Regions from separate parts of the Streptomyces griseoaurantiacus genome, predicted to be linked through region 1. Evidence: riboswitches for the same ligand, from Rfam matches in the RefSeq annotation. Region 1 holds a riboswitch; the other holds the start of a gene.
What was found. A riboswitch is a leader RNA that binds a small molecule or an ion and turns the genes downstream of it on or off. The one in region 1 is predicted to bind S-adenosylmethionine.
Positions count from the first base shown of each region.

Region 1 (15,217 bases):
ATCCGGCAGATCCACCACTGGGCGGCGCTGATCTTCCTCGCCGGCATGTTCGTGCACATGATGCGCGTGTTCTTCACGGGCGCCTTCCGCAAGCCGCGCGAGGTCAACTGGCTGTTCGGCTTCCTGCTGTTCGTCCTGGGCATGTTCACCGGCTTCACCGGCTACTCGCTCCCGGACGACCTGCTCTCCGGCACCGGTGTCCGCTTCATGGAGGGCGCGATCCTGTCCGTGCCGATCGTCGGCACGTACCTGTCGTTCTTCCTCTTCGGCGGCGAGTTCCCCGGCGGCGACTTCGTGGCCCGGTTCTACTCGATCCACATCCTGCTGCTGCCGGGCATCATGCTCGGCCTGATGGTGGCGCACCTGATCCTGGTCTTCTACCACAAGCACACGCAGTACGCGGGTCCCGGCAAGACGAACAACAACGTCGTCGGCATGCCCCTGCTGCCGGTGTACATGGCCAAGGCCGGAGGCTTCTTCTTCCTGGTCTTCGGTGTCATCGCGGTCGTCGCCGCGATCGCGCAGATCAACCCGATCTGGGCGATCGGCCCCTACCGGCCGGACCAGGTCTCCACAGGCGCCCAGCCCGACTGGTACATGGGCTTCTCCGAGGGCCTGATCCGTGTCATGCCCGGCTGGGAGATCAACTTCTGGGGCCACACGCTCGTCCTGGGCGTGTTCATCCCGCTGATGATCTTCCCGCTGGTCCTGGTGGCCATCGCCGTCTACCCGTTCATCGAGTCCTGGGTCACCGGCGACAAGCGCGAGCACCACATCCTGGACCGCCCGCGCAACGCCCCGACCCGGACCGCGTTCGGTGTCGCCTGGATGACGTGGTACTTCGTCCTGCTGATCGGCGGCGGCAACGACCTGTTCGCCACGCACTTCAGCCTGTCGATCAACGCCATCACCTGGTTCGTGCGGATCGCGTTCTTCGTCGCCCCGGTGCTCGCGTTCATCATCACCAAGCGGATCTGCCTCGGCCTCCAGCGCCGGGACAAGGAGAAGGTGCTGCACGGGCGCGAGTCCGGCATCATCAAGCGCCTGCCGCACGGTGAGTTCATCGAGGTGCACGAGCCGCTCAGCCAGGAGCAGCTCCACACCCTCACCGCGCACGAGCAGTACAGCCCGCTCGAGCTCGGCCCGACGGTCGACGAGAACGGTGTCGAGCGCAAGATCAAGGCTCCGCAGAAGCTGCGCGCCAAGCTCAGCAAGGCGTACTACGGGGAGCACAACCAGGTCCCCAAGCCCACTGTCGAGGAGTACAAGGAGATCACCAGCGGCCACGGCCACCACTGATCACCCGCTGTCGCCACGCCACGCGGAAGGGCCCCGTCCGAGCATCGGACGGGGCCCTTCCCCGTGCCCGGGGCTGGATAGGGTGGAGTCCGGCCGGGGCACGCCCCGCCGACGTGCCGGAACTTCCCTCAGCAACGACCCAGGAGCGGCGTATGACTGCTGTGACCCCCGCTGGAGGCGACACCGCGGCGGGCCGTTCCTGGCCCGCCCTCCTCAACGGCCTGCTCGACGGGCGCGACCTGTCGGCGGACGACACCGCCTGGGCGATGAACCTCATCATGCGCGGCGAGGCGACCGACGCCCAGATCGCCGGCTTCGCGGTGGCACTGCGCGCCAAGGGCGAGACGGTCCAGGAGATCACCGGGTTCGTGCGCGCGATGTACGAGCACGCGCACGTCATCGACGTGCCGGGGGAGACCGTCGACATCGTCGGCACGGGCGGGGACGGCGCGAAGACCGTCAACATCTCCACGATGTCCGCGATCGTCGTCGCCGGAACGGGCGCCAAGGTCGTCAAGCACGGCAACCGGGCCGCCTCCTCGGCCTCCGGGGCCTCGGACGTCCTGGAGAAGCTCGGCGTCGACCTCAACCTCACCCCGCGACGGGTGGCGGAGGTCGCCGAGGAGGCCGGCATCACCTTCTGCTTCGCGGCCAGGTTCCACCCGGCGCTGCGGCACGTGGCCGCGGCGCGCGGACAACTCGGCATCCGCACGACGTTCAACTTCCTCGGGCCGCTGACCAACCCCGCGAAGGTACGGGCCCAGGCGATCGGCGTGGCCGACGCGCGGATCGCGCCGATCATCGCCGGCGTCTTCGCCGAGCGCGGCAACTCCTCACTGGTCTTCCGCGGCGACGACGGACTCGACGAGCTGACGACCACGGCCACGTCACGGGTGTGGGTGGTACGGGACGGCACGGTGACCGAGGAGGCCTTCGACCCGCGGTCGGTGGGCATCCCGCTGGTGCCGGTGGAGGCGCTGCGGGGCGGGGACCCCTCCTACAACGCCGACGTCGCCCGGCGGCTGCTCGACGGGGAGCGGGGGCCGGTCCGGGACGCGGTGCTGCTGAACTCGGCGGCGGCGCTGGTGGCGCTGCGCGGCGAGGAGGGCCCGCTGGAGGACCGGATCCGCGAGGGCATGGACCGCGCGGCCGAGTCCATCGACAGCGGCGCGGCACGGGACGTCCTCGACCGCTGGGTACGGGCCACGCGCCGCGAGTAGGTACGGCTTCGCCCCCGCGGCGCGGGTGTCCCGGGATGTGGGACACCGGGTTGCGGGGGCGGGCGGCGGTCCCGTAGCGTCGTCGCCAGGTCATGAGTGACAGTCATGAGGCCCCGGCCGACTGTCCGGCAACCCTCCGTCCGTGGCGGGGTGCCCCGGGTGAAGACCAGGCCGCGCCCACAAGGCGCGCGGCAAGCGCGGACCCCTCGCACACGTGTGGCACGTGTGGGGCCAGGGGTCCTGGTCTCGAGGAGTCTCCCGTGAGCAAGCGAATGCGATAGGGCCGCAGAGCCCCGCCTCCGCACACCCCTCTCACCTTCACCCCCGCGTTCACCCACGCGCCGGCGCCGGCCCTCGGCCGCCCCTGCCCGCGTGGTGATCCCGGCTGCTTCCACGGGAGTTCACCCATGTCCGTCACCACCGCCACGCCCGCCGCCACCTCCCCCGCCGCCGCCCCGGCAGGCGTCCCCGCCCCCCTGCCCGTCCTCGGCCGCGACGTCACCGTGCCCCTCGTGACCGGCGGCGAGGTCACCTACGCCGCCCTCGACTACGCCGCCAGCGCCCCCGCCCTCCAGCGGGTCTGGGACGACGTCGCCGCGTACGCCCCCTACTACGGCAGCGTCCACCGCGGCGCCGGCTACCTCTCCCAGCTCTCCACCGACCTGTTCGAGAACGCCCGCCTGACCGTCGCGGAGTTCCTCGACTGTCGGGCCGAGGACCAGGTCGTCTTCACCCGGTCCACGACCGACTCCCTCAACCTGCTGGCCGCCGCGCTGCCCGCCGGCTGCGAGGTGTTCGTCTTCGAGACCGAGCACCACGCCGCGCTGCTGCCCTGGCGCGGGGCGCGCGTGACCTTCCTGGACGCCCCCCGCACCCCCTACGAGGCCGTCGACACCCTGGAGCGCGCCCTCGCCGCCCGCGACACCGATGCCCCGGCCCTGGTCTGCGTCACCGGCGCCTCCAACGTCACCGGAGAGCTGTGGCCCGTGCGCGGGCTGGCGGCGGCCGCGCACGCGCACGGTGCCCGCATCGTCCTGGACGCCGCCCAGCTCGCCCCGCACCACCCCGTCTCCGTGCAGGACCTGGGCGTCGACTGGGTCGCCTTCTCCGGGCACAAGCTCTACGCCCCCTTCGGCTCGGGCGTCCTGGCCGGCCGCGCCGACTGGCTGACCGCCGCCGAGCCCTACCTCGCGGGCGGCGGCGCCAGCCGCAGGGTCGCCAGGCGCGCCGACGGCGGCGTCGACGTGGAATGGCACGAGGGAGCCGCCCGCCACGAGGCCGGCTCGCCCAACGTGATCGGTGTGCACGCCCTCGCCTCCGCCTGCAAGGCGCTCACCGAGGCCGGCTGGGACACCCTGGTCACCCGGGAGAACCACCTGATCGACCGGGTCCGTGCGGGCCTCGCCGACGTGCCCGAGGTGCGCGTCCTCTCCCTGTTCGGTGAGGACGCCCCCCGCGTGGGCGTGCTCTCCTTCGTCGTCGAGGGCTGGAACAGCTCGCACTTCGCCGCCGCGCTCTCCGCCGAGTACGGCATCGGCGTCCGCGACGGGCTGTTCTGCGCCCACCCGCTGGTGCGCACGCTGCTCGGCGGCGACCCGGAGTCCCAGGGCGAGTGCGGGGCGCCGGAGGCCGCGCCGGGCGAGAAGTCCCTCAACGCGATCCGGGTGAGCTTCGGCGCGGGCACTCCCGACGAGCACGTCGACCGCTTCGTGCGCGCGGTGCGGGAGCTGGTGTCCGAGGGCGCGAAGTGGGAGTACCGCACGCGGGACGGCCGCTGCGTCCCCGCCGTCTGACCGGCCGCCCCGCCGCCCCGGAGGGCTGGAGTCCCTACGACTCCAGCCCGATGGAGAACGCCGCCTCCAGATCGTGCTGCGAGTACGTACGGAAGGCGACGTGCGTGTCGGTGCCCTCGACGCCGGGGATCTTGCTGATGCGGCCCGGGATGACGTCCGCGAGCTCGTCGTGCGCCCCGACCCGGACCATCGCGATCAGGTCGTACGTCCCCGTCACGGAGAACACCTCGCTGACGGACTCCAGCGCGGCGATCGACTCGGCGATCTCGGGGATCCGGTCCACGCTGGTCTTGATGAGCACGATCGCGGTGATCACGGCTGGTTCTCTCCCTCGGCGGCCGGGCTTGTGCCCCTCACTGTAGCCATCGGGCCGTGGCGCACCCACGCGTACCCGAGGCCGAGCGCGAACCCCACCACGTGCGCCAGGTAGGCCACGCCCGGGCCCTCGCCCTCCCGGCCCGCCGCCACCCACTGCAGGACCGCCCAGAACGGCAGCACCACCCAGGCGGGGAAGCGCAGCGGCAGGAAGAACAGGAACGGGAAGATGCTGGTCACCCGCGCCCGGGGGAACAGGAACAGGAACGCCCCGAGGACGGCGGAGATCGCCCCCGAGGCGCCCACCAGGCTCTGCGCCGAGTCGGCCCGCGCCGCCGCGTAGCCGAGCAGCGCCAGGGCGCCGCAGCCCAGGTGGAACAGGGCGAACTCCACGTGCCCGAGCCGTTCCTCGACCATCGGGCCGAAGACGTGGAGGAACAGCATGTTGCCCAGCAGGTGCACCCAGGTGCCGTGCACGAACAGGGCGGTGACCGGGGAGAGGGCGGCGCGGGCGGAGCCCCCGAACAGTTCGACGGGGATCACCCCCCAGCGGGCGAAGTAGGTCTGCTGGGCCAGCAGCAGCCTGTCCCCGGTGCCGTACGCCGGGTCGAACCCCGAGGCGGGGCTCAGCAGGAAGAGCACGAAGCACACGGCGATCAGGCCGTACGTCACCGGTGCCGGCTGCCGGCGCAGCGCCCGTACGGCCGACGCGGCCCTGTCGCGGATCATGTGAAAAAGCATGACGTACCGGGCGGACCGGTGCGGAGTGCCCCGCCGCTGTGGACACGTCGGCGGCGGATCCCGCGCAGGCCGTAGGGTTACGACCCACACGCACCAGGGAAACTGGGGCATCACGGAGACCGGAAGAAGGAAGAGCAGCCACGATGACGGTTCCCCTGCCGACCGACACGACCCGGTGGCGCTGCACCCTGTGCGGCAACCTCACGCGCTTCGACGTGACCCGCTCGTCCAAGACGGTCGAGTACGTCCACCTGGACCTGTCCGGCACGCCGAAGGTGGAGGAGCGGGAGGTGGTCAGTGAGACCATCGAGTCGGTGCGCTGCCGGTGGTGCAACGCCGTGGATCAGGTGGAACTCGTGGACAGGCCGGGCGCCGGCTCCTGAGCGGAGCGGGTACCCGCCGCAGGGAGCCCGCTGCGGGGCTCCCGTACAGGCATAGGGGTGACGGATGGCTCAGACACAAGGCGGGGAGCCGGGCGACGGCGCCGCCGAGGTGCTCGACCGTCCGCTGCCCGACGGCGTCCGCAGACGCGTGGTGGGGATCGTCTCCGACGGCTTCGGCGGGCTGACCGTGGCCGAGCTGCCCACCCAGCTCCGGCAGTACGCGCGGTTCACGCCCACCCGGCGGGCCAAGTTCGCGGGGAACGCGATGGCGGCCGCGGTGGAGGCCGACCCGCTGTTCCGCCAGCGCATCGCCGAGAAGCTCAGGGAGGCCCAGCCCGAGCTGACCGGTGCCCTCGACGCGGGCTCCCCGCCCCCGGCCGCCGATCCGCTGGACGTGGCGGCCGCGGCCTACGTGCTGCGCCCGGCCGGCTGGGTCAAGCTCGTGACCGCGGCCGGCGAGGAGGCCCAGCGGGCGGACGCCGAGCGGGCCGGTGAGGAGAGCCGTGCCGAGCTGGAGCGGCTGCGCGCCGAGCTGGCCGCCGCCCGCGGCCAGGTCCGCACGGAGACCGAGCGGCTGCGCGGCGAGCTGGAGACGGCCAAGAAGGAGTCCGAGTCGCTGCACCGCAAGCTGCGGGCCGCCCTCAGCGACGTCAAGCGGGGCGAGGCGGCGCTGCGCAAGGCGCGGGCCGAGCGGGAGGCCGAACGCGCGGAGGCACAGGTCCGGCTGTCCGCCGCCGAGAGCGAGTCCCGGCGGCTCAAGGCGCGGCTCGGGGAGTCCGAGGCCGCCCTGGAGGCGAGCCGCAAGGCCGCCCGCGAGGGCCGCAGCGTCGAGGACATGCGGATCCGGCTGCTCCTCGACACGGTCCTGGAGGCCTCGCAGGGGCTGCGCAGGGAGCTGGCGCTGCCGCCGGTGTCCGTGCGGCCCGCCGAGACCGTGGACGCCGTGGAACCGGGCCGGATGACCCCGAAGGACATCGCCAACCGGGCGCTGTCCGAGGACGATCCGGCCATCGTCGACCAGTTGCTCGCGCTGCCGCAGGCGCACCTCGTCGTCGACGGCTACAACGTCACCAAGACCGGCTATCCGCAGATGCCGCTGGAGAAGCAGCGGCTGCGGCTGCTCGGGCAGCTCGCCCAGCTCGCCGCGCAGACCGGGGCCGAGACCACGTGCGTCTTCGACGGCGCCGAACTCGCCGCCCCCGTGCTGCTCGCGCCGCCGCGCGGGGTGCGGGTGCTGTTCTCCAAGCCGGGCGTGACCGCGGACGAGTTGATCCGCCGGCTGGTGCGCGCGGAGCCCCCGGGACGGCCCGTGATCGTCGTCTCCACGGACCGCGAGGTCGCCGACGGGGTGGCACGGGCCGGAGCCCGTCCGGTCGCCTCCGCGGTGCTCCTGAAGCGTTTCTCGCGCGGCTGACCCTTTCCCCCGTTCCGCCGGCCCTTTCCCGGTACTTCCGTGGGGCTCGGCCGTTGGAGGCCGTGCCCGAAGCGGGCCGTACGCGCCAACCGCAACATCCGCGCCGCATGCCCCAATTGACCGCCTCGTCACGCAACGTAGCGTCAACACTGGGTCACTGGTTGTGTGTTGTGTGCAAAATATGCCCGCGAGAGCCGTGTTTTTTCTGATGAGGATTTGAACTGATCACAAGAGGGTCACTAGGGTCAGCCCCAACCTCCACTCGGTTGATCACTTATGGGAAGTGACGGTGGAGGGGCACCGCCCACCGGTGTGTCGGTAGGCGGCTGGAGGAAGAAGGAGCTCGCCTCCGTGGCGTCCCACCGTCGACCCAAGCAGCCGAGCCGCACGCGGGTGACCGCGCTCACCACCGTCGCGGCCGCCGCCGTCGCCCTGAGCGCGCAGGCCGCCAACGCCGCGCCGAGCGAGAAGCCCAGCAAGAGCGAGGTCAAGGCGAAGGTCGACAAGCTCTACGAGCAGGCCGAGCAGGCCACCGAGAAGTACAACGGGGCCAAGGAGAAGCAGGAGAAGCTGCAGAAGCAGATCAGCACCCTGCAGGACAAGGTCGCCCGCGGCCAGGCCGACCTCAACGAACTGCGCGAGGGCATCGGCACGATGGCCAGCGCCCAGTACCGCACCGGCAGCATCGACCCCTCCGTGCAGCTCTTCCTCTCCGCCGACCCGGACGACTACCTGGACAAGGCCGCCACCCTGGACCAGCTCAGCGGCCAGCAGGTCGACGCGCTGAAGAAGATCCAGGAGAAGCAGCGCGAACTGGCCCAGGAGCGCAAGGAAGCCTCCGACAAGCTCAAGGACCTCGCCGACACCCGCACCGAGCTCGGCAAGAAGAAGAAAGAGGTCCAGGGCAAGCTCGCCGAGGCGCAGCGGCTGCTCAACAGCCTGACGGCCAAGGAGCGGCAGGAGCTCAAGGACGAGCAGACGCGCTCCAGCCGCTCCTCCGAGTCGCGTGTCGACCTCGGCAACTCCACCCCCGCCTCCGGGCGCGCGGCCGCCGCCTTCGCCGCCGCCCAGAGCAAGATCGGCTCGCCGTACGTCTACGGCGCCACCGGCCCCTCCTCCTTCGACTGCTCGGGCCTGACCTCCTGGGCCTACGCCCAGGCCGGCGTCTCCATCCCGCGCACCTCCCAGGCGCAGGCGAACATCGGCACCCGCATCGGCTCGCAGAGCGACCTCCAGGTCGGCGACCTGGTGTTCTTCTTCAGCGACCTCCACCACGTGGGCCTCTACGCCGGCAACGGCCAGGTCCTGCACGCGCCCCGGACCGGCACGGTCGTCCGCTACGAGTCGATGAGCACGATCGGCGGCCCCTTCATGTTCGGCGTCCGCGTCTGAGGACCCCGGACTCCGTGTCCGGGGCGGCACGCGCACCGGCACCCGCATCCCGGGTGCCGGGCCCGCCGGCCACCGCCTCCCCATCCGCCCCTCATGCCGCCCGAACGGGCGAATTCCCGCACCCCGCGCTGACCCCGCGCCCCGCCGGTGACCTGCGTCAGCGGCGGGGCGCACCGCTGTCCGCCGGTCACTGCCCGTAGCCGGACGGTGACCGACCCGGCTACTGTCTGCCGCCGTGCCCCCGTGGACGGGGGTTCGTCAGCGGAAGGGAGTGCGCCGGTCGTGGGGTCCCATCAGCGTCCTGCACCACACGGACTCGGCCGGGGGCGTGGCGCCACGCTCGCCGTGCTGTCCGCCGCGGCCGCGGCACTGGGCGCCGTACCGGCCGGTGCCGCGCCGCGCGAGGGCCGCGCGGAGGTGGACCGGCTGTACCAGGAGGCCGAGCGCGCCACCGAGGCGTACAACGAGGCCGACGAGCGCGCCGACACCCTGCGCGGTGAGGTCCACCGCGCGCGGGACCGGATCGCCCGCACCCAGGAGCGGGTCAACACCCTGCGGGAGAGCCTCGGTTCGCTCGCGGGCGCCCAGTACCGCTCCGGCGGGATCGATCCCTCGCTCGCCCTGCTGCTCTCCTCCGACCCCGAGAACTACCTCGACCGGGCCGCCGCCCTCGACCGCGTCGGCGAGGGCCAGGCCACCCGGCTCAGGCAACTGCGGTCGGCGCTGCGGGAACTGGACCAGCAGCGCACCGAGGCCGGGGGCAAGCTCGCCGAACTGGAGGAGAGCCGCAAGGCGGTGGCCCGCCACAAGCACGCGGTGGAACGCAAGCTCGCGCGGGCCCGGCAGGTGCTGAACGCCCTGCCCGCCGGGGAGCGGGCCGCCTACGCGCGGGCGTCCCGTTCCGCCGGCCGCCCGACGGCCCCGCTGCCCGGGACGTCCACCGCTCCCGGCGACGAGGCCGCGATCGGCGCACGGGCGGCCGCGGCGGTGGCGGCGGCACGGTCCGCGCTCGGCCGGCCGTACGTGTGGGGAGCCACCGGCCCCAACGGGTTCGACTGCTCGGGGCTCATGCAGTGGGCGTACGCGCAGGCCGGGGTGGGGCTGCCGCGGACCTCGCAGGAGCAGCGGTACGCGGGGCGGCAGGTCCCGTTGTCCGAGGCGCGGCCCGGAGACCTCGTGCTGTACCGCTCCGACGCGAGCCACGTGGCGATGTACGTGGGGGGCGGGCAGGTGATCCACGCGCCGTACCCGGGGGCCGTGGTGCGGTACGACCCCGTCGGGATGATGCCGGTCTCCGCCGTCACCCGGCCGTGAGGACGGGGGCACCCGCTCCGGGTGCCCCGATCCGATGGTGCCCCGGGCGCCGTCCAGGGGGCCCCGGGTGCCGTGAGTGCCCTCCGGTGCGTCTTCCGGCGGGGAAAGCCCTCGTCCGCCGGTGGGTGCGGGGCACGTACGATCGTCCCGTGGCTGGGTTCGGACGGGTACTGGGGTGCCTCCTCGTGATGGGGGCGCTCGCGGGGTGCGGGAGCGCGGTGGTGGGGGACTCCGGACGCGGGGACGCCCAGCGCATGCTGGACCGCAGGGCCGGGGCCGTGCTGGAACGGGACCGCGAGGCGTTCCTCGGCACCGAGTCGCCGACCGCCGACCCCCGCAAGCAGCTCGCCACCGGCGCCGCCGAGTTCGCCAACCTCAGAAACGTTCCGCTGGCCTCCTGGTCCTACCGCATCACCTCCTTCCGCCGCACCGGGGAGCACGCCACCGCCGGGGCCGAGCTGCGCTACCGGGTGCGCGGGCAGGACCGCGCGCCGGTCACCTCCGGGCGGGAGCTGCGCCTGGTGCACCGCGGCCGGCACTGGTACGTGGCCTCCGACGAGCCCGCGCGGAAGTCGGGGCAGCAGCTCTGGGAACAGGGCCCGGTGCGCGCCGTGAAGGGCCGGCGCAGCCTGGTCCTCGGCGTGGGCCAGTCGACGGCGGGGCTGCGGGCCTACGCCCGGCTCGCCGACGAGGCCGTGCCGGCCGTCTCCCGGGCCTGGGGCACCGGCTGGGCGGGGCGGGTCGTGGTCTACGTGCCCCGCTCGGTGAAGGGGATGGCCGGGCTGCTCGGCTCCACGGACGGCGACTACCGGGGCATCGCGGCCGTCACCACCGGCGAGGCGGGCGGCGCGGGGGCGGCTCCCGCCGACCGGGTCATCGTCAACCCCGACGCCTACGGCCTCCTCGGCGACTTCGGCCGGCAGGTCGTGCTCACCCACGAGACCACCCACGTCGCCACCCGCGCCCACACCACCGCCGCCACCCCGCTGTGGCTCTCGGAGGGCTACGCGGACTTCGTCGGCTACCGCGGCAGCGACCGCACGGCGGCGGAGGTGGCGCCCGAGCTGCGCGAGGAGGTGGCCGCGGGCCGGGTGCCGGCCGCGCTGCCCGCCGACGCGGACTTCGGGTTCGGGCAGAACGCGGAGCGGCTGGCGCGGGCCTACGAGGGCGGCTGGCTGGCCTGCCGGATGATCGCCGAACGGTGGGGCGAGGAGCGGCTGCGCGCGTTCTACCGGGCGGTGGGCGCCCACGGCACGCGGGCGGGCGCGGTCGAGGACGCGCTGCGGGACGTCCTGCACACCGACCTCGCCACGTTCACCCGGGACTGGCGGGCCTCCCTCCGCGACCGGCTGGGCTGAGCGCCTCCGGGGTGGGGCAGAGGGCTCGCTCCGGCGTGATTGCGAACCGAAAGTTTCGGTCTGTCCGGAGGTGTCCTGCGGTGTGCCTCACCGCCCCTGACGACGGCCGACCGGCGCGAGGCCGGGAATCCGGAATCGGCCGAGAGGCACGGGGTGGTCCGTGCGCCGGGCGCCTTTCGGACATGTTTCCGGGGGAAGCGTCCGGCCGGCCTCCGAGGGGGTGCTCGTTTCGGGGAAGTTTCCTAAACTTGCGGCTGTGAAGGGTTTGCTGCTGCGGCTGTCCTCGCTCGACGCCGACGCGACCGCCGCGGTACGGGTGATCGCGCACTTCCAGGCGCTGCTCGCCGCCGACCGCGTCGACCCGGCGGCCCTGCTGCGGTCCACCGCGGCCCTGGCCGAGTGCCCGGCCGGATGGGAACTGGCCGACGGCCGCGTGCTGCGCGCGGGACCGGACGGCACCGCCCTGGCGGGCCGCCCCGGACGGATGTCGGGCGCCGCCGACCTCGGCACGGCGGGCCGGGTCTGGCTGGAACGGCCGGGACCCCCGGGCCCCTTCGACGACCTGGTCCTGGAATGGCTGGCCGTCGCCGCCCGCACCCTCGCGCAGCCCTCGCCCGCCGCCGATCCGGGACTGCTCGAGGTGGTGCTCTCCGGCCGCGAGACCGTCGCCGACCGCACCCGGGCGCTGCGGCTGCTCGGCTTCGCCCCGCTGGCACCGCTGCGCGCCGTCGTCGTCGCCGCGCCCGGCGAACCGGAGGCGCTCGCCCCGGCCCTGCTGGCCCGGGGCGGGGCGCCCGGCACCGTGCGCGCCGCCCGGCTCGGCGGGCACGGGGTCGTGCTCCTGCAACGGGCCCGGGTGCCCGGCGCCCCGCCCGCCGCGGGCGGCGGTGACTCGCCGGCCGGGGAGCTGCGGGAGGTGCTGCGCGGGACCGCGCGGGTCGGGGTGGGCGGCGCCGTCGGGGCCCTGCGGGCGGCGGAGTCCTGGCAGCAGGCCGTGGTGGCCCTCCGGTTCGCGGTGCCCGGGGTGCCGGCCGAGGCCGTCGCGGACCACGAGGAACTGGGCACCGCCGCGGTCCTGGCCGAGCTGCCGGCGGCCCGGCTGCGGGAGCTGCCCGACGTGGCGCTCCTCGCGGCGGTCGCCGCACGCGAGGGCGGCGCGGCGGGGATCGAGGCGCTGTCCGCGTTCTGCCGCACCGGCTCGCTGCGTCAGGCCGCCGCCGAACTCCACCTCCACCACAGCTCGGTGGCGACCCGGCTGGAGCGGGTCGAGGCCGCCACCGGCTGGCGGCTGCGCGACTGCGGCGACCGGTTCCGGGCCCGGCTCGCGCTGTACGCCTGGCGGCTGGCCGGGGCGGAGGAGGGTGAAGCGCTCACCACGCCAGGGCGCGGCGCAGCACCGTGAGCTCCTCCGCGGTCATCCGCTGTGCCACCGCGGCGTGCCGCACCATCGCGGCGCCGTGGAACGTGCCCGGGAACAGGTGCAGTTCGGCGGCCACCCCGGCGTCCAGCAGCGCGCGGGCGTAGTCGACGCCCTCGTCGCGCAGCGGGTCGTAGGCCATGACGACCACGTGCGCCGGGGGCAGCCCGGCGAGGTCGGTGGTGCCGGCCCGGGAGGGCGCGGCGGTGACCGGCACACCGGCCGAGCCGGGGACGCCCTCGCCGAGGTAGGCGGTCCAGCTCAGCCGGGCGTTGCGGCGGTTCCAGACCGGGGTGTCGGTGAAGCGGCGGGCGCTGAGGGTGGACAGCCGGTCGTCGAGCGCCGGGCTGTCCAGGTACTGCAGCCGGAGCTCCGGGCCGCCGCGGTCCCGGGCCAGCATCGCGACGGCCGTCGCGAGACAGGCGCCGGCGCTGTCGCCGGCCACGGCGAGGCGGTCGGCCCGGATGCCGAGTCCGACCGCGTTCTCCCCGGTCCAGCACAGGGCGGCGTAGCAGTCCTCCAGGCCGGTCGGGTAGGGGTGTTCCGGGGCGAGCCGGTAGCCGGGGGAGACGACCACGCACGGCAGTTCGCGGCACAGGCGGAGGTTGGCCTCGTGGTCGACGTCGGGGCTGCCGAGGACGAAGCCGCCGCCGTGGATGCGGAACACGGCGGGCAGGGGGTGGGTGGCGCCCTCCGGGCGGTAGACGCGCAGGGAGACGCCGGCCTGCTGCACGTCCATCACCGTCACACCGGTGGTGTCCGTGTCGGTGACGCGGAGGAAGGTCTCGGCCTTCTGGGCGGCGCGGGCGGCCGCGAGGTCGGAGATGTCGACGGGCGGCATCATCGCCAGCGCGGCGGCGAGCTCGGGGTCGAGGGGGTGGGGGCCGGGGTGGGGGTGCGTCATGGGGACACGGTGACACCGCTCGCGCGGCGGGGGCAGCCGACAGGCGTCGGGGGGCGGGGGGTGGCTGTCCGACGGGTGCGCGGGTCGCGGCGGAGCCGGGGTGGTGGCGCGCGGGAGCGCCCGGGGTGCGCGTGCGTCGGCGGGTGCGGGCGCGCGGTGGCCGGTCGCGCGGTTCCGCGCGCCCCCGACGGCGCCCCGCGTACCCCTACGCGGAGGGCGTCGCGCTGCTCTGGCGGACGACCAGGCGCGTCGCCAGTTCCATCCGCAGGGCGGGGCGGTCGGCCTCGGCGGGCTGGAGGAGCATGCGCGCCGCCTCCTCGGCCATCTGCCGCAGCGGCTGGTGCACGGTGGTCAGCGGCGGGCTCGACCACTGGGCGAGGGGCACGTCGTCGTAGCCCACCACCGAGAGGTCCTCCGGCACGCTCAGGCCCTGCCGGCGCGCCGCCTCCAGGACGCCCAGCGCCTGGAGGTCGCTGCCCGCGAAGATCGCGGTGGGGCGGTCGGGCAGGGTCAGCAGGTCCATGGCCTGCTCGAAGCCGCCCTGGACGTGGAAGTCGCCGTAGCGCACCAGACGTTCGTCGGTCTCCAGGCCCGCCATCGTCATCGCGGAGCGGAAGCCGTCCAGCCGGGCGAGCGAGCACATCATGTCGGTGGGGCCGGTGATGATGGCGATGCGCCGGTGGCCGAGTTCGGTCAGGTGCCGGGTGGCGGCCATGCCGCCGGCCCAGTTGGCCGAGCCCACCGAGGGCACGTCGGCCTCGGGGTCCCCGGCCGGGTCGATGATGACGAACGGCACGGCACGGGAGCGCAGTTGGCGCTTGACCTTGTCGGGCAGCGAGGAGAAGACCAGCACCACGCCGAGCGGGCGGCGCTGCAGCACGCCCTCGATCCACTCGCGTCCGGGCGCGTGCCGGTCGCCGCTCTCGCTCAGCACGACGCTGGCCTTGTGCTGCTTCGCCACGTTCTCCACGCCGCGGATCAGCTCCATCGCCCAGACGCTCTCCAGCTCGGGGAAGACGAGCTCGATGAGCGGCGCGTGGGAGGACGTCGCCGCCCGGCGCCGGTACCCGTGGTTCTCCAGGAGTTGCTCGACACGGGTCCGGGTGGCCGCCGACACGTCCGACCGTCCGTTGAGGACTTTCGAAACCGTCGAAAGGGACACACCGGCCTGTGTGGCCACCTCCGCGAGGGTCACCCTGCCGGTCGTGTTGTCCTCGTCTGTCACGCGCATGGGCAGCAGCATAAGGCAACGGGGCCGGTAACGGTTCGGTCGCGGCCGCACACCCCCGTTGACCGCGCGGAAACACTCGCCTAATGTCCCGGCAACAGCGAATTTCGGTAGCTCAATCGAAACTTTCGAAAAGGGGTGGGTGATGCGGACACGTACTCGGTTCTCCCGCATGCTCGTCGGCGGTGTGACCTTGGGCATGGCGCTTTCACTCTCCGCGTGCGGGGACGACGGCGGTTCGGGTTCCAGTGACGGGAAGATCCACGTACTGGTCTACGGGGACGCCACCAACAAGGTGGAGAAGGCGGTCGTCGCCGAATTCAACAAGACCTCCAAGGTCAAGGCGGTCCTCGACACCATCCCCGGTGCGACGTACCAGCAGAAGCTCCAGACCATCATCAACACCCCGCAGGCCCCCGACGTCTTCTACAACTGGGGC
Region 1 covers NZ_CP108326.1:1,892,069-1,907,285, reverse strand. Annotated here, with positions in the region: gene qcrB (cytochrome bc1 complex cytochrome b subunit) at 1-1,299, shown strand, start outside; gene trpD (anthranilate phosphoribosyltransferase) at 1,452-2,519, shown strand; SAM riboswitch class IV at 2,608-2,723, shown strand; gene OHB09_RS08590 (aminotransferase class V-fold PLP-dependent enzyme) at 2,927-4,312, shown strand; gene OHB09_RS08585 (Lrp/AsnC family transcriptional regulator) at 4,347-4,628, opposite strand; gene OHB09_RS08580 (rhomboid family intramembrane serine protease) at 4,625-5,356, opposite strand; gene OHB09_RS08575 (hypothetical protein) at 5,512-5,751, shown strand; gene OHB09_RS08570 (NYN domain-containing protein) at 5,816-7,165, shown strand; gene OHB09_RS08565 (C40 family peptidase) at 7,517-8,557, shown strand; gene OHB09_RS08560 (C40 family peptidase) at 8,840-9,871, shown strand; gene OHB09_RS08555 (hypothetical protein) at 10,060-11,229, shown strand; gene OHB09_RS08550 (PucR family transcriptional regulator) at 11,486-12,631, shown strand; gene OHB09_RS08545 (alpha/beta hydrolase) at 12,600-13,550, opposite strand; gene OHB09_RS08540 (LacI family DNA-binding transcriptional regulator) at 13,756-14,793, opposite strand; gene OHB09_RS08535 (ABC transporter substrate-binding protein) at 14,924-15,217, shown strand, end outside.

Region 2 (15,217 bases), 1.4 Mb from region 1:
CCGAGACCGGCGGGGACGACCTCCGGCAGCTTCTGGAAGGTGACCCGGGCGCGCAGCGCCTCGTGCAGCGGGTCGAACAGCGTGGGCCCGGCCTCGGCGAGCCCGCCGCCGATGATCAGGGTGCGCGGATCGAGCAGGGTGAGGGCGGTGACGAGGCCGTCGGCGAGCGCGTCGACGGCCGCCTGCCACACCTCACGCGCGCGCGTGTCCCCGGCGGCCACGGCCCGGGCGCAGTCCGCCGCGTCCGCCTCCGGGTCCCCGAGGGCGGCGGCCCAGGCATGGCCGACGGCGGAGGCGGAGGCGTACCGCTCCAGGCAACCGCGCTGCCCGCACGGGCAGTCGACGCCGCCGGGCCGTACGACGACATGGCCGATCTCGCCCGCGAAGCCGTGCGCGCCCGCCTCGACCCGGCCGTCGATGCCGATGGCGCCCGCGATGCCGGTGCCCAGCGGCACGAAGAGGAAGCGGTCGGCGCCCCGGCCCGCCCCGATGCGGCCCTCGGCGAGGCCGCCGGTGCGCACATCGTGGCCGAGGGCGACGGGGACACCGCCGAGCCGCTCGCTCAGCAGGGCGCGCAGGGGTACGTCGCGCCAGCCGAGGTTGGCCGAGTAGGCGGCCACGCCCCGGGCGTCGTCGACGATGCCGGGGACGGCGACACCGGCCGCCAGGGCCGGTTCGCCGAACGCGGAGAGGCCGTGGGCGCGCAGCTCGGCGGCGAAGTCGAGGACCGCCGCCGTCACCGCCTCGGGGCCCCGTTCGCGGCCGGTGGGCCGGCGTGCCCGGTGGAGCAACTCGCCTTCCGCCCCTACCAGGGCGGCCTTCATCCCGGTGCCGCCCACATCAAGGGCGATGACGTGTTTCACGTGGAACAGTGTGACGCTCCGACCCGGAGAGGTCTAGTCCACTAGAGTGGTGTAGACCTTATGGCCGAGCCGTTTCGTCATACGAGACGGTGACCACACGCAACCAGCGGAAACAGGAGTGGGTCGGTGCGGCGGCGCGGGGCGCGGAGGACGAGGGTACTGGGCGCGGCGGTCACCGCACTCGGAATGACGGCGGCCCTCGCGGGCTGTGGGGGACCGGGCGGTTCCGGGGACGTCACTCTCAAGCTGGTGGCGGCCGACTACGGGGACTCCGCGGCCAACTCCTCCAAGAAGTACTGGAACCGGCTGGTCACCGCCTACGAGGGCGAACACCCCGGCGTGCGGGTCGACGTCAGCGTCTACTCGTGGAACGACGTCGACCGCGAGGTGCGGCAGATGGTCGACCGGGGCGAGGCCCCCGACCTCGCGCAGATCGGCGCGTACGCCGACCACGCGGCCGCCGGCGACCTCTACCGTGCCTCCGACCTGCTCTCCATCCCCGTCCAGGCCGACTTCGTGCCGGAACTGAGCCGGGCGGGCGAGGTGAACCGGGTGCAATACGGGATGCCCTTCGCCGCCTCCACCCGGCTGCTCTTCTACAACAAGAAGCTCTTCGCCGAGGCCGGGATCAGCCGGCCGCCCACGACGTGGAAGCAACTGGCCGCCGACGCCCGCGCGTTGAAGGACGCCGGAGTGAAGACGCCGTACGCGCTGCCGCTGGGCCCCGAGGAGGCGCAGGCCGAGACCCTGCAGTGGCTGCTCAGCGGCGGGGGCGGCTACACCGACAGCATCGGCAACTACGACCTGGACTCGGTGGAGAACATCGCCACGTTCGGCTGGCTCAGGGACGAACTGGTCGGCAAGGGCCTCACCGGGCCCGTCCCGCCGGCCCGGCTGAACCGCGCGGACGCGTTCGCCGCGTTCGCGCGCGGCGAGGTCGGCATGCTCGACGGACATCCCACGCTGATGAAGACGGCCCGCGCCAAGGGCCTGGACTTCGGCATGGTGCCGATGCCCGGGAACGGCGACGGGAGCGGAAGCGGCGACGGGGGCCGGGCGTCGCTGGGCGTCGCCGACTGGATGATGGCCTTCCGTCAGAACGGCCACCGCGAGCAGATCGGGGACTTCCTCGACTTCGTCTACAGCGAGAAGAACGTGCTGGCGTTCTCCCGCGAGTACGACCTGCTGCCGGTGACGGCCTCCGCCTCGGCGGACATGGCGTCCTCCCCGAAGGACGCCGACCTCGCGCCCTTCCTGGAGCAGCTCCCGGGCGCCGAGCTGTACCCGGTGAGCAAGACCTCCTGGGCGTCGGTGAGCGCGGACCTCAAGAAGCGGATCGGGACGGCGGTGTCCGGGCAGGGCAGCCCGGTGGCGGTGCTGGGGCAGCTCCAGCGGGCGGCGACGCGGGAGGACACGGCCGGGTAGGACACGGCCGGGTGGGGCACGGCCGGGCAGGGCGCGCCGTGCGGCAGCCGGCGCGTGGTGGTGAGGCCGGTGCCGGGTCCCGATGTCAGTGCCGGGTCTTACTGTGGAACGCATGGAGGAGACCGAGCGGACGGCGCGGACCGGGCAGCCAGTGGAGGCGGAGCCCGCCGAGTCGGCCGAGCCCACGCAGCCCTCACCGCCCCCGGAGCCGCGCGGGCTGGGGACGCGGGAGCGGGCCGTGCTCGCCCTGGAGCGGCGCGGCTCCGCCGGACCCGGCGCGAAGGAGCGCGAGATACGGGAGCGGCTCGGGCTCGCGCCCGTCCGCTACTACCAACTGCTCAACGCCCTGCTCGACGATCCCCGTGCCCTCGCCCACGACCCGGTGACCGTCAACCGGCTCCGCCGTGTGCGCGAGGCCCGCCGCGCCGAACGGTAGGCCACGCCGAGCGGCGGGGCGCCGGGCAGGCGTGAGGACGGGGTCGCGCGGATAGGGTCGACCTCATGGGCAGCCACACGGACTTCACGGACCCCGGGGACGCCTCGCACCGCAACGGTGACGCCCTCCCCGTCCCGACTCCCACCACCGCGGCCGGACGCGAAGGGCTGGAGGCGATCCTCGCCGGCCCCGGGCGGGCCGTCCTCGCCTTCGACTTCGACGGGACGCTCGCACCGATCGTCGCCGACCCCGAACAGGCCAGGCCCCACCCCGACGCGGTGCCCGCCCTCGCCGCCCTCGCGCCGAAGGTGGCCTCGGTGGCCGTCGTCACCGGGCGCCCGGCGGGGGTCGCCGTCGCCCACGGAGGATTCGCGGGGGTCGCCGGGCTCGAACACCTCGTGGTGCTCGGGCACTACGGCGCCGAGCGGTGGGAGGCGGTGACCGGGACGGTCACCGCGCCCGCCCCGCCCCCGGGGATCGCCGCCGTGCGGGCGGAGCTGCCGGGGGTGCTGGACGCCGTCGGGGCGTGGCGGGGGACCTGGGTGGAGGAGAAGGGCGGCCGGGCCGTCGCGGTCCACACCCGCCGGGCGGCCGACCCGCAGGCCGCGTTCGAGGCGCTGCGCGCCCCGCTGGCCGAGCTCGCGGCACGGCACGGACTGATCGTCGAACCGGGGCGCATGGTCCTGGAGCTGCGACCGCCGGGGATGGACAAGGGGGTCGCGCTGTCGGAGTACGTGCGGGAGGTGGACGCCGGGGCGGTGCTGTACGCCGGCGACGACCTGGGGGACCTGCCCGCGTTCGCGGCGGTGGAGGGTCTGCGGGCGCAGGGGGTGCCGGGACTGCTGGTGTGCAGTGGCAGCGAGGAGGTCGCGGAGCTGGCGAAGCGGGCGGACCTCGTGGTCGACGGTCCGGCGGGCGTCGTCCGGTTGCTGCGGGCGATGGCGGCGCGGCTGGGGTAGGGGTGCGGGTGGTCCGCGGGCCCGGTGCGCGGGTCCCCGCGCCCTTCAGGGGCGCGGGGACCGGTGCTCAGCCCCGCAGGGCGTCGAGCTGGTCCAGGAACCAGCGGGACGGGGGGAGGGCCGTGCCGGCGGCGGCGAGGCGCTTCGCGCGTTCGGCGCGCTCGTCCGGCGGCAGGGACAGGGCCTCGTGCAGTGCCTCGGCCGTGCCGACCACGTCGTAGGGGTTGACCACGATCGCGTCCTCGCCCAGCTCCTCGTAGGCCCCCGCCTCCCGCGAGAGCACCAGCGCGCACCCTTCGTCGGAGACGAGCGGCACCTCCTTGGCGACCAGGTTCATCCCGTCACGCACGGGATTGACGAGCGCCACGTCGGCCAGCCGGTAGGCCGCGAGGGAGCGGGCGAAGTCGTCCTCGACGTGCATCAGCACCGGCGTCCAGCCGTCCGTGCCGAACCGGGCGTTGATCGCCTCGGCCACCCGCCGCACCTCGTCGGTGTACTCCCGGTAGACGGCGAGGTCCTGCCGGGAGGGGTAGGCGAAGGCCACGTGCACCACCCGCTCCCGCCATTCCGGGCGTGAGGCGAGCAGTTCCTCGTAGGCGAGGAGTCCGCGCACGATGTTCTTCGACAGTTCCGTCCGGTCGACCCGGACGATCGTCTTCCGGTCCGGGCCGATCTCCTCGCGCAGCACCGCCATCCGCTCGGCGACGTCGTCCTCGTGGGAGCGCGCGCGCAGGAAGTCGGCGTCCGCGCCGAGCCCGTGCACCCCGATCCGGGTCTCGCCGAGCCCGCCGACCAGCGCCTCGGCGCACGCGGTGAAGGCGTCCGCCCAGCGGTGGGTGAGGAAGCCGAGCCGGTCGGCGCCGAGCATGCCGCGCAGCACCTTCTCGGCGATGTCGTCGGGCAGCATCCGGAAGTAGTCGACCGGCGCCCAGGGGGTGTGCGAGAAGTGCGCGATGCGCAGGTCGGGGCGGAGTTCCCGGAGCATCCCCGGGACCAGGGTCAGGTGGTAGTCCTGGACCATCACGGCCGCGCCCTCGGCCGCCTCCTCGGCGAGCGCCTCGGCGAAGGCCCGGTTGTAGGTCTCGTAGGAGGCCCACTGCCGCCGGAACTCCTGGTCGAAGACGGGTTCGAGCGGGGTCTGGTACAGCATGTGGTGCACGAACCAGAGTACGGAGTTGGCGATCCCGTTGTACGCGTCCGAGTGCACCTCGGCCGGCACGTCCAGCATCCGTACGCCGTCCTCGCCGACCCCGCGCCGCACCGCCTCGCGGTCGCCCTCGTTCAGCGCCGAGCAGACCCACAGCGCGCCCGCGTCCGGCCCGATGGCCGAGAGTCCGGAGACCATTCCGCCACCGCCGCGTTTGGCGTGCAGCGCGCCGTCCTCCCCCGCGGTGTACGAGACGGGCCCCCGATTGGAGGCGAGCAGCACCTGAGCAGCACCGAACCTTGAAGCCATACGCCTCAACCTAGCCCGGCCCCCGAACCCTCAAACGTGCCCGGACACCACTCCGCATCGATTTCGTCACACGACGTGTGGCCAGGAAGGCCGGAGCCGACCACGTCGTACGGCTCCGGGGCACCGGCGGCCGCGAGGCATCCTCCTGGGCGCCGGGCGAGAGGGTCTGCGCCCAGGAGGAGGAGGACGGCGGCACCCGCGTGGCGTTCACCGTGGCGCGCGACGGCCACGACTGCGCGGGCCGCGGTCACGCCACCCTGCGGGCCGTGTACTCCGCGATCTCGGTCATCGGGGGGCGTTCCTCCGTGTCCACCGGGTGGGTGTGCGGCTCGAAGCCCTGCGGGCCGCGCTCGAACTGGGTGAGGGCGGGGCGCAGGAGGTGGCCCCGGGCCAGGCGGAGCTGGGCGGTGCGGTAGATCGCGGCGGCCATGCGGCCCAGCGCCTGGCCGTCCTGGTGGCGGTGGTGGCGCACGCCGACGTCGACCTGGGCGAGCGCGTCCAGGCCGACGGTGTGCAGCGCGTCCACCAGCATGCCGAGCTCGACGCCGTAGCCGACCGGGAAGGGGAGCCGTTCGAGCAGGGAGCGGCGGGCCGCGTACTCGCCGCCGAGCGGCTGGACGAAGCCGGCCAGCAGCGGCCAGTGCATGTTGAGCAGCGGCCGGGCCATCAGCTCGGTGACCCGGCCGCCCTGCCCGGCGGCGCCGGCCAGCGGGCGGTCGTACATCGCCTTGACCAGGTGCACCTCGGGGTCGGTGAGGAGCGGGCCGACGATGCCGGTGACGAAGTCGGAGGAGAACTCGCGCAGGTCGGCGTCGACGAAGCACACCAGGTCGCCCCGCGTGACCATCAGCGAGCGCCACAGCACCTCGCCCTTGCCGGGCAGCGCCGGGATGCGCGGCAGTATCGCGTCGCGGTGCTCGACCCGGGCGCCCGCCGCCGCCGCCACCTCGGCGGTGCGGTCGGTGGAACCGGAGTCGACGACCACGATCTCGTCGACGAGCGGCACCCGCCGGACGAGGTCCCGGCGGATGGCCGTGACGATGGCGCCGACGGTCGCCTCCTCGTTCAACGCCGGGAGCACCACGCTGACCGACTGACCGGTGGCCCGCTTGGCGGCCATGACCTGCTGCAACGGGCGATCCGACAGGGACCACGAGCGTGCCTTCAGCCAATGCTCGACTTCCCTCAGCACGGTCGGCGGCTCCTTTGTGATCCATCTCGCGGTACGGACGACTCTCTCAAGTGTCCTGGCCTTCGGTTACAGTCTTGAACAACGCAGGTGACCGTCGCATGCCGGGGGTCACGGGCGTCACAACCGAATACCGCTCATCCAGAGGGGCAGAGGGAAACGGCCCGATGAAGCCCCGGCAACCCTCCAGCCGGCACTCGTAGATCGCTGGTCATCGTCGATCACTCCGCGAGGCTCCCGGCTAGGGAAGGTGCCAAATCCGTCTCACGGCGAGATGCGTCGTGAGGAAGATGAGGAGAAAGGGCCTCGCCTCACATGGCTGTGCAGACTGTCGCAGACACCACCGACTCCACCCCCTCTGCCGCGGGTTCCGTCGATCTCGGCCCCGCCACCGCGCTGAGCTGTCGCGAATGCGGCCACCGGGTGCCGCTCGGTCCGGTATTCGCCTGCGAGGAGTGTTTCGGGCCGCTCGAGATCGCCTACGACTTCTCGGGCCACGACACCGAGGAACTGCGCCGGAGCATCGAGTCCGGCCCCGCGAACATCTGGCGGTACGCCCCGCTGCTGCCCGTCCCGGCGGACGTGGCGACCAAGCCGAACATCAATCCCGGCTGGACCAAGCTCGTCAAGGCCGACAACCTCGCCCGTGAACTCGGCGTCACCGGCGGGCTGTACGTGAAGGACGACTCCGGCAACCCGACGCACTCCTTCAAGGACCGCGTCGTCGCCCAGGCCATCGAGGCCGCCCGCGCCTTCGGCTTCACGACCCTGTCCTGCTCCTCCACCGGCAACCTGGCCGGCGCGGTGGGTGCCGCCGCCGCCCGGGCCGGCTTCCGCTCCTGCGTGTTCATCCCGCACGACCTGGAGCAGGGCAAGGTCGTCATGGCGGCCGTCTACGGCGGCGAACTCGTCGGCATCGAGGGCAACTACGACGACGTGAACCGTTTCTGCTCCGAGCTGATCGGCGACCCGGCGGGCGAGGGCTGGGGCTTCGTCAACGTCAACCTGCGGCCGTACTACGCCGAGGGCTCCAAGACGCTGGCGTACGAGATCTGCGAGCAGCTCGGCTGGCGACTGCCCGACCAGCTCGTGGTGCCGATCGCCTCCGGCTCCCAGCTCACGAAGATCGACAAGGGGCTGCGGGAGCTGATCGAACTGGGTCTGGTGGAGGACAAGCCGTACAAGATCTTCGGTGCCCAGGCCGAGGGCTGCTCGCCGGTGTCGACCGCGTTCAAGGCGGGCCACGACGTCGTGCGGCCGCAGAAGCCGGACACGATCGCCAAGTCCCTCGCGATCGGCAACCCGGCCGACGGCCCCTACGTCCTGGACATCGCGCGCCGCACGGGCGGCGTCGTGGAGGACGTGAACGACGAGCAGATCGTCGACGCGATCAAGCTGCTCGCCCGGACCGAGGGCATCTTCGCGGAGACCGCGGGCGGGGTGACGGTGGGCGTCACCCGCAAGCTCATCGAGGCCGGGGTGCTCGACCCCTCGCTGACGACCGTCGTCCTGAACACCGGTGACGGCCTCAAGACGCTGGACGCGGTGGCGGGCACCGGGCTGACCGCGACGATCCGGCCGTCCCTGGACTCCTTCCGGGAGGCGGGGCTCGCGTAGCCCGGCCTCCTTCCGGGAGGCGGCTCGGGCAGCCGGTCCCGGGCGGCCCCGCCCGGCCCCGGCACCTCCCGCCCCCGCTTCTCCCGCGCACGCGCCCCTACCGAGCACCTGAGCACCTCGCACCCGACCGGAGGTCATCACCCCCATGAGCGTCACCGTTCGCATCCCCACCATCCTGCGCACCTACACCGGCGGCAAGGCCGAGGTCAGCGCCGAGGGCACGACCCTCGGCGAGGTCATCGCGGACCTGGAGAAGAACCACACCGGGATCGCCGCCCGGGTCCTGGACGACCAGGGCAAGCTGCGCCGCTTCGTCAACGTGTACGTCAACGACGACGACGTCCGCTTCGAGCAGGGGCTCGACACGGCGACGCCCGAGGGTGCCGGCGTCTCGATCATTCCCGCGGTCGCCGGCGGCTGAGTCCGGCACCGGACGGCTTCCGCTTACCTTCGGTAATGCCGATCACCGCGCGTATATCGAATTGCCCCCTCCGTGAGAGAAGCGGAGGGGGCAATTCTGCAGGGTTGAACGCGGTACAGTTGGGGAACGCGCCCCGGATTTCTGAGACCGGGCGAAGGCGATCATGCCGCGCTTCCGACAAGAAGTAGCCAAAGTGCGCAGGGCTTTTGTGACTAATGCGCCTTTTGTGCGGCCCGACTTGCCCTGAATTCGAGCGAATTCTCCGTACATTCCCGACCGGTCGTGCCCAGATTTCTCGTCCGATTGACCTGTTGCAGACGGCAGTTGGACAGATACATTCAGCCGCGGTCGACGCGTTCCGGCGCACGCCCCCAACCGTTGGGGGGTGAGGTCTGACCCGGATTCGCGAAGTGCGGATCCGTGCAAGGGCCAGTAATAGGGGAGTTAGGCATGGCTCAGGGCACCGTCAAGTGGTTCAACGCGGAGAAGGGGTACGGCTTCATCGCGGTCGACGGTGGTGCGGATGTGTTCGTCCACTACAGCGCGATCCAGATGGACGGTTACCGCACTCTGGAAGAGGGCCAGCGGGTCGAGTTCGAGATCTCGCAGGGTCAGAAGGGGCCGCAGGCGGACATGGTCCGCGTTGCCGGCTGACGCGCGCGCCGACTGAAAGTTCGACGTGAACGAAGGGCTCGTGGGCACCGTCGGGTGCCCGCGGGCCCTTCGGTCTGTCCGGGTTCGGCGGGATGGCGCTTGCACTCTCGGGGGGTGAGTGCTAATCATTGGCGTTAGCACTCACAAGGTGAGAGTGACAACGAAGGACCGGGTCGGTGAGGCCCTGGCGAGGTGGGGCAAGGAACCACCAGCCGGTGCCGTCCGTCGCGGGCGCGGGCGCGGTCCGGAGCAATCCACCCCAGTCCGGGAGGACCACTTCACATGGCCAAGATCATCGCGTTCGACGAGGAGGCGCGGCGCGGCCTCGAGCGCGGCATGAACCAGCTCGCGGACGCCGTGAAGGTGACGCTCGGCCCCAAGGGCCGCAACGTCGTCCTCGAGAAGAAGTGGGGCGCCCCCACGATCACCAACGACGGTGTCTCCATCGCCAAGGAGATCGAGCTCGAGGACCCGTACGAGAAGATCGGCGCCGAGCTGGTCAAGGAAGTCGCCAAGAAGACGGACGACGTCGCCGGTGACGGTACGACCACCGCGACCGTCCTCGCCCAGGCGCTGGTCCGCGAGGGCCTGCGCAACGTGGCGGCCGGCGCGAACCCGATGGCGCTGAAGCGCGGTATCGAGAAGGCCGTCGAGGCCGTCTCCGCCGCCCTGCTCGACCAGGCCAAGGAGGTCGAGACCAAGGAGCAGATCGCCTCCACGGCCTCCATCTCCGCCGCCGACACCCAGATCGGCGAGCTCATCGCCGAGGCGATGGACAAGGTCGGCAAGGAAGGCGTCATCACCGTCGAGGAGTCGCAGACCTTCGGGCTCGAGCTCGAGCTCACCGAGGGCATGCGCTTCGACAAGGGCTACATCTCGGCGTACTTCGCGACCGACATGGAGCGTATGGAGGCCTCGCTCGAGGACCCCTACATCCTCATCGCCAACTCCAAGATCTCCGCGGTCAAGGACCTGCTCCCGCTCCTGGAGAAGGTCATGCAGTCGGGCAAGCCGCTGCTGATCATCGCCGAGGACGTCGAGGGCGAGGCCCTGTCGACCCTGGTCGTCAACAAGATCCGCGGCACCTTCAAGTCCGTCGCCGTCAAGGCCCCGGGCTTCGGTGACCGCCGCAAGGCCATGCTCGGCGACATCGCCATCCTCACGGGCGGCGAGGTCATCTCCGAGGAGGTCGGCCTCAAGCTGGAGAACGCCGGTCTGGAGCTCCTGGGCCGCGCCCGCAAGGTCGTCATCACCAAGGACGAGACCACCATCGTCGACGGCGCCGGCTCCGCCGACCAGGTCGCCGGCCGGGTCAACCAGATCCGTGCCGAGATCGAGAACAGCGACTCCGACTACGACCGCGAGAAGCTGCAGGAGCGCCTGGCGAAGCTCGCCGGCGGTGTCGCGGTCATCAAGGCCGGTGCCGCCACCGAGGTGGAGCTCAAGGAGCGCAAGCACCGCATCGAGGACGCCGTTCGCAACGCGAAGGCGGCCGTCGAGGAGGGCATCGTCGCCGGTGGTGGCGTGGCCCTGCTCCAGGCCTCCCAGGTGTTCGAGAAGCTGGAGCTCGAGGGCGACGAGGCCACCGGTGCCGCCGCCGTCAAGCTGGCGCTCGAGGCCCCGCTGAAGCAGATCGCCGTCAACGCCGGCCTCGAGGGCGGCGTCGTGGTGGAGAAGGTGCGCAACCTGACCCCGGGCCACGGCCTGAACGCCGCGACCGGCGAGTACGTCGACCTGGTCAAGGAAGGCATCATCGACCCGGCGAAGGTGACCCGTTCCGCGCTGCAGAACGCCGCCTCCATCGCCGCGCTGTTCCTGACCACCGAGGCCGTCATCGCCGACAAGCCGGAGAAGGCCGCCCCGGCGGGCGCTCCGGGCGGCATGCCGGGCGGTGACATGGACTTCTGATCCTCCCCGGGCCCGGCCTCCCGCCGGGCCCACCGAGGATCGGACGCGAGTCCGTGACGCGCCGGCGCACGCCGACGCACGAGTGCGACAGAGGGCGGCACTCCCCGTACGGGGGGTGCCGCCCTTCGGCGTGCCCGGCACGCGGGGAGTCACCGCTCACAGCCTTCGGGAGGCGGGGGTCACATTCCCGGGGCGGACGGGAATGCGATCGCTGTACAGGGCATTGATCTGGGGGACGCGTTGCATGCGCGTGCACATACTGACCGGTTGTTCCCACGCCCCCCTGGAGCCCGTATGACCGCCCCCGCCGACCTCCCCACCGGTGCGGACGCCCCCGCCTCCCGTGCCGCGAGCATCCTCTCCCGGCCCGTCGCGCTGAACGGCCTGACCGTCCCCAACCGCATCGCGATGGCGCCGATGACCCGCATGTTCTCCCCGGGCGGCGTCCCCGGCGAGGACGTGCTCTCGTACTACGCGCGCCGGGCCGCCGCGGGCGTCGGGCTGATCGTGACCGAGGGCACCTACGTCGGCCACGCCTCGGCCGGACTCAGCGACCGCGTCCCCCGGTTCCACGGCGAGGAGCAGCTCGCGGGCTGGGCGAAGGTCGCCGAGGCGGTGCACGCGGCGGGCGGCACGATCGTGCCGCAGCTCTGGCACGTCGGCATGGTCCGCGAGCAGGGCCGGCCGCCCTTCCCCGAGGCCCCCGCCGTCGGCCCCTCCGGTCTGCGCGTCGGCGAGGAGGAGGCCACCGGCCGGGCGATGACCCGGCAGGACCTGGACGACGTCATCGGCGCCTTCGCCGAGGCGGCCGCCGCCGCGGAGCGCATCGGCTTCGACGGTGTCGAGCTGCACGGCGCGCACGGCTACCTCATCGACCAGTTCCTGTGGGCGGGCACCAACCGCCGCACCGACGCCTACGGCGGCGACGCGGTGGCCCGCGCGAGGTTCGCGGTGGAGATCGTCGAGGCGGTACGGGCACGGGTCTCGCCCGAGTTCCCGGTGATCTTCCGCTTCTCGCAGTGGAAGGGCGACAGGTACGACGCGCGGCTCGCCGAGACCCCCCAGGAGCTGGAGGCGATCCTCACGCCGCTCGCCGAGGCCGGGGTGGACGCCTTCCACGCCTCCACCCGGCGCTACTGGCTGCCCGAGTTCGAGGGCTCGGACCTCAACCTCGCAGGCTGGTCGAAGAAGCTCACCGGCCGCCCGGCCCTCACCGTCGGCTCGGTCGGCCTCGACGGCGACTTCAACCGCTCCTTCAGCGGCGAGGGCGCGCCCGTGCGGAACATCGACGAACTCCTCGACCGCATGGAGCGCGAGGAGTTCGACCTCGTCGCCGTCGGCCGCGCGCTGCTCCAGGACCCCGAGTGGGCGCGGAAGGTGCTGGAGGGCCGCTTCGGGGAACTGGCCCCCTACGACGCGGCCTCGGCGAAGAAGCTGCTCTGACGGCGGGCGACTCGGCGAGCGATGCGGTGAGCGATGCTGCGGGGGCCGGGACGACGGGGGCGGGCGACGGCGACCGGTCCGGGACGACGGGGGCGGGCGGCCGGTCCGGGACCGGTCACAGGCCCCCGCTCATCGGCTCGATGTCCACCCGCACCGGGTGGCCCCACACCCGCAGCACCTCGTAGTCGGTGAACTCGTGCACCAGCCGGTACGCCATCGCCGGGCGGGGCCCGCGGCGCTGCGCCGTCAGGTACAGCTCCGCCTCCCGCCGGTCCCGGCGCGGGGTGCCGCAGAGCTGCCACTCCTGGCCGTTCCACGCCTCGGGCAGCCAGCGCTGCTGCGGCTGCGGACGCTCCTCCCGCGTGCCGTACCGGGAGGGGACGCGCTCCCCGGCGTCGGTGGCCGCCCGGCGCGGCCCGCCGCCGTCGTACTCCGTACGCCGGGCGGCCCGGCGCCGCGTCTCGCACAGCAGGCACAGATCGGGCGCGTCCTTGTCGACGGGGCCGGTCGGGTGCTCGGCGCACCGCGTGGTGGGCCGGTCCCCGCCGAGGCTGTCCTCCAGCAGGTCCAGCGCCCGCTTCAGGTCGTCCTTCGCCTCGTGCAGCTTGGCGTCCGGGGTGTCGGCGCTCAGCGCCTCCCCGTGCTCCCCGAGCACGCGCAGGGCGCGGCCGAGCGCGGTGAGCTGTGCGTGGTTCATGTCCGCCAGGGTCGCACACACCGCTGACAGCACGGCGGGGACGAGGGTCGCTGCGGCGCTCACTCGATCGTGGGACGCTGAGGGACACGGGCACGGCGACGAGGATGTGCCCGTACGTTCAGTTCTGTGAGGTCGGAGACGGGAGGTCCCCGATGACCGCCGAGATGTGGGGGAGCGGCTCCCAGTGGGGCCGTCTGCTGCGGGCCTGGCAGCACTTGGACGTGCCCGACGGATGGCGGGCCGAGATCGACGAGGGACGGATCATCGTGGTTCCACCCCCGGCCAGTGGGCACAACCTCATCGCCGACATCGTCTCGCAACGGCTGTACGGCTGCCTGCCCACGGGGTACGGCCTGTTCCAGACGCTCGGTGTGCACATCGCGCCGTTCGACAAGGTGTACGTTCCCGACCTCGTCGTCTTCCAGCGGGCCGAACTCGCCCAGCGGGCCGCCGACGCGGGGGAGGACGCGCTGCCTGTGGACGCCGCCGACGCCCTGCTGGTCGTCGAGATCGCCTCCAAGGGCAACGCCCGTGACGACCGCATGAAGAAGCTGTGGGCCTACGCGCACGCGCCCGTCCCCGCATACCTGCTGATCGACCGCTACGACGCACAGGGCCCGTCGGTCACGCTGTTCACCGAGCCGGAGAGCGGCGCCTACAAGCGCACCGACCGCGTACCGTTCGGCGGCTCCCTCACCCTGCCCGCGCCGTTCCTCACGACGCTCCCGACGGAGGAGTTTCCCCGGTGACGGGGGCGGGCGGGACGGCGTCGGTCCACAGCTGCTCGCCCTCGTGGAGGGTGCCGGTGGGGTGGAGGCCGAGGGTCTTCGCGACGGCGGCGGAGGCGTGGTGGTGGGGGTGGATGTGGGCGGCGAAGGCGGAGACGCCCTGGTCCCGCAGCCAGTGGGCCATGACCTCGGCGCTCTCCTTGGCGTAGCCGTGCCCCTGGAAGTCGTGGCCGACCACCCAGGCGAGTTCCGCCTCGAGCAGGCCGGGGCGCGGCCTCGTCAGGGTCGCCTGCACCGTGCCGACCAGCAGTCCGCCGGCGCGGGCCCGCACCATCCAGTTCAGCCAGCCCTGCGAACCGTCGGGCGAGTGCCCGGCACTCTGCCGCCGGTACCGCTCCTCCACCTCACCCCGGCTCGGCGGCTCCCCGCCGATGTACGTGTGCAGCCGCGCGTCCCCGAGGAAGGCCACCGCCTCCTCCGCGTGCGCCACCCGCAAGGGCTCCAGCACCAGCCGCGGCCCTTCGAGGGGGACGGCGAGGGGCCAGGCTGCGGGGTTCGTCATGGGGGCATTGTCGTCGCTGCCGACAGAAGTCAGTCGGCGTATTTCTTGAGCTGCTCCGTTTCCAGCGTGATGCCCACCGGGGGCGGAAGCTCGACGGTTGCTCCCCAGGGGTAGGAGGGCGTCTGCCGGTAGCGGCCGTCCTTCGGTTCGCTGTGCACGACGACGGTGTGGTGGTCGCGGTCGATGAGGAGGTAGACGGGGATCTCGGCCTCCGCGTAGCCGACAGGCTTGTCGACGCGGTCGCGCCGGTCGGTGTCGCGGTCGTGGGAGGTGATCTCGACGGCCATCAGGACACCGTCCGTCGCCGACCACTCTCCGTGCCCGACGAAATGATCCACCGGCGTCAGAGTGGCGTCCGCCCGTGCCCGCCCCTTGCGGTAGGCCTCCGCCTTGATGCCGGACTCGGGAACGAGGTCCAGGTCGGGCCGGTGCTGCATGCACTGGCGCAGCAACCACATGAGGATGGAGCGGTGGTTGCCGTCCGGCATCGGCTTGACCTCTAGTTTCCCGTGTGCGTATTCGAGTCGGACGGTCTCCGGCGCCCGGCGTTCCAGTTCTTCGAAGTCCTCGACGCTGAGGCCGTCCTTGGCGTGGACCCGGCCGTTGATGAATTCGAGCCGTACCCCCTCCGGAGCGGCCTTGGCGAGTTCCTCGAAGTCCTCGACGGACATCTGCGGGTGCGCGGCGGTGCTGCGGGTCATGGTCTCGCCTCCTTCCCTCCATCGTGCCCCGGGATGGTGCCGTCGGATCGCGGGTGCCGTCATGCGGGTGTCCGTTCCTGTCGTCGTTGAGGCATTTTGGCCCGGATGGCGGCGGCGCGGGCATGAACCGAGGGGGCGGGAAGGGGCGCGCGCGGGCG
Region 2 covers NZ_CP108326.1:3,288,270-3,303,486, reverse strand. Annotated here, with positions in the region: gene OHB09_RS14615 (ROK family protein) at 1-824, opposite strand, end outside; gene OHB09_RS14610 (extracellular solute-binding protein) at 1,050-2,288, shown strand; gene OHB09_RS14605 (DUF3263 domain-containing protein) at 2,401-2,724, shown strand; gene otsB (trehalose-phosphatase) at 2,790-3,683, shown strand; gene OHB09_RS14595 (alpha,alpha-trehalose-phosphate synthase (UDP-forming)) at 3,751-5,139, opposite strand; gene OHB09_RS14590 (glucosyl-3-phosphoglycerate synthase) at 5,387-6,331, opposite strand; SAM riboswitch class I at 6,463-6,625, shown strand; gene thrC (threonine synthase) at 6,644-7,945, shown strand; gene OHB09_RS14580 (MoaD/ThiS family protein) at 8,091-8,366, shown strand; gene OHB09_RS14575 (cold-shock protein) at 8,817-9,020, shown strand; gene groL (chaperonin GroEL) at 9,303-10,928, shown strand; gene OHB09_RS14565 (NADH:flavin oxidoreductase) at 11,223-12,371, shown strand; gene OHB09_RS14560 (hypothetical protein) at 12,487-13,068, opposite strand; gene OHB09_RS14555 (Uma2 family endonuclease) at 13,221-13,817, shown strand; gene OHB09_RS14550 (GNAT family N-acetyltransferase) at 13,783-14,358, opposite strand; gene OHB09_RS14545 (Uma2 family endonuclease) at 14,388-15,059, opposite strand; gene OHB09_RS14540 (hypothetical protein) at 15,119-15,217, opposite strand, start outside.
Region 2: linked by a shared signal. The riboswitch ahead of thrC (threonine synthase) and the one ahead of OHB09_RS08590 (aminotransferase class V-fold PLP-dependent enzyme) in region 1 are both predicted to bind S-adenosylmethionine.